3 regions of the Sphingomonas sorbitolis genome follow, and region 3 is predicted to be linked to each of the others. Evidence: predicted binding sites of a transcription regulator. Region 3 holds the regulator's gene; each other region holds the start of a gene.
What was found. The regulator LexA, encoded in region 3, represses DNA repair genes until DNA is damaged. The targets are predictions, from matches to a motif close to GTTCCNCNCTTGTTCT.
Positions count from the first base shown of each region.

Region 1: recA (recombinase RecA) is a predicted target of LexA. The motif match lies at 972-987, and genes of this name have one in related genera.
Region 2: U1763_RS06735 (PA0069 family radical SAM protein) is a predicted target of LexA. The motif match lies at 977-992, and genes of this name have one in related genera.

Region 1 is NZ_JAXOJS010000003.1:386,263-388,529, reverse strand. It holds gene U1763_RS11145 (4-(cytidine 5'-diphospho)-2-C-methyl-D-erythritol kinase) at 1-706, shown strand, start outside; gene recA (recombinase RecA) at 1,064-2,137, shown strand.
Region 2 is NZ_JAXOJS010000002.1:306,886-309,152, reverse strand. It holds gene U1763_RS06735 (PA0069 family radical SAM protein) at 1-953, opposite strand, end outside; gene U1763_RS06730 (hypothetical protein) at 1,128-1,325, shown strand; gene U1763_RS06725 (glycosylasparaginase) at 1,335-2,267, opposite strand, start outside.
Region 3 is NZ_JAXOJS010000001.1:943,171-945,437, forward strand. It holds gene U1763_RS03850 (molybdopterin molybdotransferase MoeA) at 1-719, shown strand, start outside; gene lexA (transcriptional repressor LexA) at 788-1,459, shown strand; gene U1763_RS03860 (ComEC/Rec2 family competence protein) at 2,152-2,267, opposite strand, start outside.

The sequences.
Region 1 (2,267 bases), on a different contig from region 3:
GGCACAATTGGGAACGGACAGTGAAGACGCGCACGGCTCGCCCAACGCCACCCAAGGCAGCGCCCCTTGGAACGGCAATCTCGTAACCGCCGCCGCAGACGCCTTCACCACCGCATTCGCTCCGAACACCCACCACGCCATAACTCTCGAAAAGCACCTCCCGATCGCCTCGGGCATAGGCGGAGGATCAGCCGACGCCGCGGCCACCCTCCGAGCGCTAGCCCGACTCCACGGCGTACCCCCAACCGACCCCCGCCTCCACGTCATCGCCGCAAAGCTCGGCGCAGACGTCCCCGCCTGCCTCGCCAACCGCACCACGCTCGGCACCGGCAAGGGCGACACCCTTACCACGCTCGAAGGCCTGTCGGGCACGCCACTGCTCCTCGTGAACCCCGGCGTCGCCGTCTCCACCGCCGCTGTCTTCAAAACCTGGGACGGCAAGGACCGAGGCCCGATCCCCGAAGGTGACCTCCTCGCTCGCGCCCTCGAAGGCCGCAACGACCTCGAGCCCCCCGCGCTAGCGCTCGCCCCCGAAATCGCGGAAGTGCGCACCCTTCTCGACGCAGCGCACGGCGTCCTCCTGGCGAGAATGTCCGGCTCGGGCGCCACCTGCTTCGCCCTGTTCGAAACCCTCGAGGCCAGAGACGCCGCCGCCACCGCCGCAAAAGCCCGCGGTTGGTGGACCCTCGCAACGACGCTCGCCTGATCAAATGCGATCCCGAATAAGCCCGATCCCCAACAAAGACTGAGCGGATCTCGATCAAAAGTCGTCGCCTTTCCCGTCATCCCCGCGGAGGCGGGAACCCATACCGGCTGGTGTCGCAACAGGATCGCTAGCCCTTGAGCTTATAGATCCCCGCCTGCGCGGTGATGACGACCGGTCACATATCGATGCGGCCAAATCTTGCGGTGCCGCGTATAGGGCCCGCGCGCCCGCAACCAAACTCCAACCCTTTTCTGCACAAACCGACGTTCCCCACTTGTTCCAAAAGAACAAAGAGAATACATGGTGTTTGACGCGTTGAATGGCACGCGCGCTTGCTTTAGCGATGGGAGCTTATCAATGGCCGCTAATCTGAAAGTGATCGACACCGGCATGGCAACCGCAACCAACGACCGCCAGAAGGCGCTCGACGCCGCGCTCGCGCAGATCGACCGCGCGTTCGGCAAGGGCTCGGCGATGCGCCTAGGCTCGAAGGAGACCATGCAGGTCGAGGTTATCTCGACCGGCTCGCTCGGTCTCGACATCGCACTCGGCGTCGGCGGCCTGCCGCGCGGTCGCGTGATCGAGATCTACGGTCCGGAAAGCTCAGGCAAGACCACGCTCGCGCTCCACGTGATCGCCGAAGCGCAGAAGGGTGGCGGCACCGCGGCATTCGTCGATGCCGAGCACGCGCTCGACCCGGTCTACGCCAAGAAGCTCGGCGTCAACATCGACGAACTGATCGTATCGCAGCCCGACACCGGCGAGCAGGCGCTCGAGATCGTCGACACGCTGGTCCGCTCGAACGCGATCGACGTGCTGGTGGTCGACTCGGTCGCAGCCCTCGTGCCGCGTGCCGAAATCGAGGGCGAGATGGGCGACAGCCATGTCGGTCTGCAGGCACGCCTGATGTCGCAGTCGCTGCGCAAGCTCACCGGCTCGATCAGCCGCTCGCGCTGCATGGTGATCTTCATCAACCAGCTCCGCATGAAGATCGGCGTCATGTACGGCAACCCGGAGACGACGACCGGCGGCAACGCGCTGAAGTTCTACGCCTCGGTCCGCCTCGACATCCGCCGCATCGGTGCGATCAAGGCCGGCGAAGAGGTCACCGGCAACCAGACGCGCGTCAAGGTCGTCAAGAACAAGGTCGCCCCGCCGTTCAAGCAGGTCGAGTTTGACATCATGTACGGGCAGGGCGTTTCAAAGCTCGGCGAGATTCTCGATCTTGGCGTGAAGGCGGGCTTGGTTGAGAAGTCCGGCGCCTGGTTCAGCTACGACAGCGTCCGCCTCGGCCAGGGCCGTGAGAACTCGAAGACCTTCCTCAAGGACAACCCTGAAACCGCCGACCGCCTCGAAAAGCAGATCCGCGCGCGCACGGACAAGGTCGCCGAGGAAATGATGGCCGGCCCCGAAGAAGGCGACGACGCATAAAACCTTTACCCCTCTCCCTCCGGGGAGAGGGAGGGGCCCATTGCTCTCGCAATGGGAGGGTGAGGGCACGTGGTTGATCGTGCAGGGGGCGTGGCGGCATCGGGCTTGGATCGGCGTCAGCCTCGGCTTT
Region 2 (2,267 bases), on a different contig from region 3:
TCCGCCCACGGCCCTTGCCCCTTCATCCGCGTAAAGAAATTCGGGTCGTTATCCTTGCCACCGCGCAGCGACGCGATCGTCGCCATCACCTTCCCCGCGCGATCGGGGAAATGTTCGTCGAGCCACGCGCGGAACAGCGGTGCGACTTCATGCGGCAATCGCACGGGAATGAAGAACGCCCGGCTCGCCCCGGCTTCCGCCGCCCGCGCGACGAGGTGTTCGATCTCATGGTCGGTGATTGCCGGGATGACCGGCGCGATCGACACGTAGACCGGCACGTGCGCATCGGCGAGCTTGCGCACCGCGGCCAAGCGTCGCTCGGGATGCGGCGCGCGCGGTTCGACGGTCGACGCGATCTTCGGATCGAGCGAGGTGATCGACATCGCCACCGCCGCCAACCCCTTCGCCGCCATTGGTGCGAGCAGGTCGAGATCGCGCACCACGCGGTCGGACTTGGTCGTGATCGTGAGGGGATGATCGGTTTCCGCCAGCACCTCGATGATTCCCCGTGTGATCCGCCAGTCGGTCTCGATCGGCTGGTACGGATCGGTGTTCGTCCCCAATGCCATCGGCGCACAGACATAGCCCGGCTTCGACAGTTCGGCGCGCAACAGCGTCGCCGCCGAAGGCTTGGCGAACAGCTTGCTCTCGAAATCCAGCCCCGGCGACAAATCGTGGAACGCATGGCTCGGCCGCGCGAAACAATAGATACAGCCATGCTCACACCCGCGATACGGATTGATCGAGCGGTCGAACGGTACGTCGGGCGAGGCATTGCGGCTGATGATCGTCCGCGGCGTCTCGACCGTCACGGTCGTGCGCAGTTTTGGCGCTATCCCGTCGATCCCCTCGCGCATGTCGAGCCAGTCGCCGTCCGCCTCAGTCTGCGGCATGTTGAACCGGCGGCTTTCGTCATTGCGCGTCGCACCGCGAACCGGACGGACCTGTTTCATCGCACGATGATACGCTCGACTACGGAACATATAAAGAACATAATGTTTCGGTCTAAAAAATGCTCGAACGGCTGAGTTAATCTGCATCTACCTGAAATTGATCGCTTTTCACCAAGTGCGACGACACGCGAATCAATACTCGCGGGCGGTCGCGATCCGGCGTAGGGCAAAGCGATGACGGGACAGATGACCACGGTGGAACGCGCATTCGAACTGGCACGCTCGGGCGAGTGCGAGTCGGTCAATGCGCTACGGCAACGCTTGCGCCGCGAGGGGTATGACGCGGTGCATCTTCATCTTCATGGCTCGTCGATCAACAAGCAGCTTGTCGATCTCATCCATGCGGCGAGGGGCGGGTCCGCGCTGGCGTAGCGACAGGCGTCACGCCTTGAACAGCGAGCGGGCCTTCAGCACCGATGTTGCGCCGCTCGCGTCGGTTACCGCGTACGTGAAGCCCGGCAGCAGACAGTAAGCCCCGACATTCCCGTTCGTATCGAGTGCCAGGAAGCCGACCTGAACGCCCCGGATCGCCGCGCCGCGCAGCGTTGCAATATGACGAACGACCTCTTCGCACGCCTGCTGCGGCGTTGCGCCCGCGCGCATCGAGGCCACGACCCGCGCCGATCCCGCCACGCGCGTGACTTCCTCGCCAAGACCCGTCGAGGTCGCGCCGCCGACGCCCGCCTCGACGTACAATCCCGAGCCGACCTGCGGAGAATCGCCAACCCGGCCGCGCATCTTGAACGCCATGCCCGACGTGGTGCACGCGCCGGCCATCCGTCCGTCGGTCGTGCGCGCAAGCAGACCGATCGTGTCATGGTCGAGCGCGCCGCCGGGCGTACGGGTACTGCGGTTCTCGCTATTGGCCTCAGGTTGGTATTTCGAGGTCTTGAGCCACTCGCGCCACGCCTTTTCGGACTCGGGCGTGAGCAGCGACTGTTGCGGAAAGCCCTGGTCGCGCGCGAACCGCGTCGCGCCTTCGCCGACCAATAGCGTGTGCGGGGTCCGCTCCATCACCCGGCGCGCGACCGAGATCGCGTGCACCGTGTCCTCGAGCGCGGCGACCGCGCCGACGCCGCCGGCATCGTCCATAATGACGGCATCGAGCGTGACGTGGCCATCGCGGTCGGGATAGCCCGAATAGCCGACGCTGTGGTTGTTCGGGTCCGCCTCGGGCACCATCGCTCCCGCCTCGACCGCATCGAGCAACGATCCGCCGGCGCGCATCTTGGCGAATACCGCGTCGTTGGCGGCGGCGCCGAAGTCCCAGGTCGAAAGTATCATCGCACCTGATCCGCCGCGAATGCGGGGCGA
Region 3 (2,267 bases):
GCATCGCCGTCGCCGCGACTGGCGGCCACGGCAGCCTCACCGTCAACCGCCGCGTCCGCGTCGCCGTCGCCGCCACCGGCGACGAACTCGTCCCCCCCGGCTCGACCACCGACGGCGTCGCGCTCCCCGAATCGAACGGCATCATGCTCGCCGCGATGCTCGCCGACATGCCCGTCGACATCATCGACCTCGGCATCCTCCCCGACAATCTCGAAGTCCTCCGCGAAGCCTTCGCCAGCGTCGAGGCCGACCTGCTCGTCACCACCGGCGGCGCATCGGTAGGCGACCACGACCTCGTCCGCCCGGCGATCGAAGCCGCCAACGGCACCATCGATTTCTGGCGGATCGCGCTGCGCCCCGGCAAGCCGATGATGGCCGGCCGGATCGGCGAGATGATGGTGCTCGGCCTCCCCGGCAACCCGGTCTCCGCGTTCGTCACCGCGACGTTGTTCGTGAAGCCCGTCGTCGCGCACATGGCCGGCGCACGCGACCCGCTCCCTCAGTCGACCCATGCGCTGCTCGGCGAAGACCTCCCCGCCAACAATGCCCGCACCGACTATCTCCGCGCCGAACTGCGCGACGGCAAAGCCTATGCCTCGACGATCCAGGACAGTTCGATGCTGCTCACGCTGGCCCGGTCGACCTGCCTGATCGTCCGCCCCGGCAACGCACCCGTAGCAAAGACGGGCGAATCGGCGGAAATCCTGGTGATCGCGTGATACGGACGCTTGACGCCGTTAATTATGTTCCATAGAAGTTCCCAGTCTGTTCCGGACGGAGAACCGCCATGCTCACGCGCAAGCAGCACGAACTCGTCTGCTTTATCAACGATCGCCTCAACGATACCGGCGTCTCGCCGTCGTTCGAGGAGATGAAGGACGCACTCGACCTCAAGTCGAAGTCGGGCGTCCACCGTCTGATCAGCGCGCTCGAGGAGCGCAACTTCATCCGCCGCCTTCCCAACCGTGCGCGCGCACTCGAAGTGCTTCGCATGCCCGAGCGCGCCGAGAAAAAGGCGCCATCAAAGGCGTCGAACGTAAAGCCCTCGCCCGCTACCGCGCCACAGCCAGCGAACGACGTCGTCGAGATCCCCCTCCACGGCCGCATCGCCGCCGGCGTCCCGATCGAAGCGTTCGAAGGCAGCACGATGCTGGCCGTCCCCGCCGCACTGCTGGGTTCGGGTGAACACTATGCGCTCGAAGTCTCCGGCGACTCCATGGTCGAGGCCGGTATCCTAGACGGCGACTACGCCCTGATTCGCCGCACCGAGACCGCCCGAGACGGCGAGATCGTCGTCGCCCTGATCGAAGACAGCGAAGCCACCCTGAAATACTTCCGCCGCGAAGGCGCCATGGTCCGCCTCGACCCTGCAAACCGAGCCTACGACCCCCAACGCTACGCCCCCGCCCAAGTCCGCGTCCAAGGCAAACTCTCCGGCATCCTCCGCCGCTACGACTGAACTACCGGGACCGACTTGCGGCATCAAGGCGCAGGCCGGTCTCGGTGTTTGATTGCCAACGAAAAGCGACAGCCAGGCCGGTAAGCCAAGTCGCTTTTTCCTTACCGGCAACAGCGACTGGGCGTCTTCGGCGAACGAAACGATGTGCTCGGAGCTTTCGAGAAAATGGCCAGTTTTTCGACACCCCCAAGCAAACACCGCCAACCGTCCGGAAGACCCTCTCGCGCTCCGATGCATAAGCGCGACCTCGACTCGAACCCTCAATCTCTGCGCCTCTGCGCCTCTGCGCCTCTGCGCGAACATATCGCCGCCAATCCCCCGCGCAGCCGAAGAATTGGTTCGCGCGGAGACGCGGAGACGCGGAGGTGTTTCGCTTAGGGAGAACGAAACGATTCCAAACGTCTTTCGCAAGTAAGACCAGATAGCCGCCAGTCCGATTCATCCTGCCGTACAAGAACCTTCTCCGCGTCTCCGCGTGAACCAATTCTTTGCACCAAGATCGCATGCGACGACGGGTAATTTTGTTCACGCGAAGGCGCAAAGGTGCAAAGGCGCGAAGATGCAGTGCTTAGATTTGCGACTACCTGCCTTCGCAGACCACCGAAATACCGACGTGGGCTTACCGTTCATGGGGGTGTTGAGGTCTCCCGAGCCGCGTCACCTTCGCGCCTTTGCGCCTTCGCGTGAACATTCTACTTTTGAGGGCCTCGGTCGGCTCGAAACGACGCAGCACCGTGGAACCGGCCATGTCGCAGCCCGAACGAATGCACGGTGCGTTCGAGGAGAGGCGGATCGCGCCAGGGGTGAC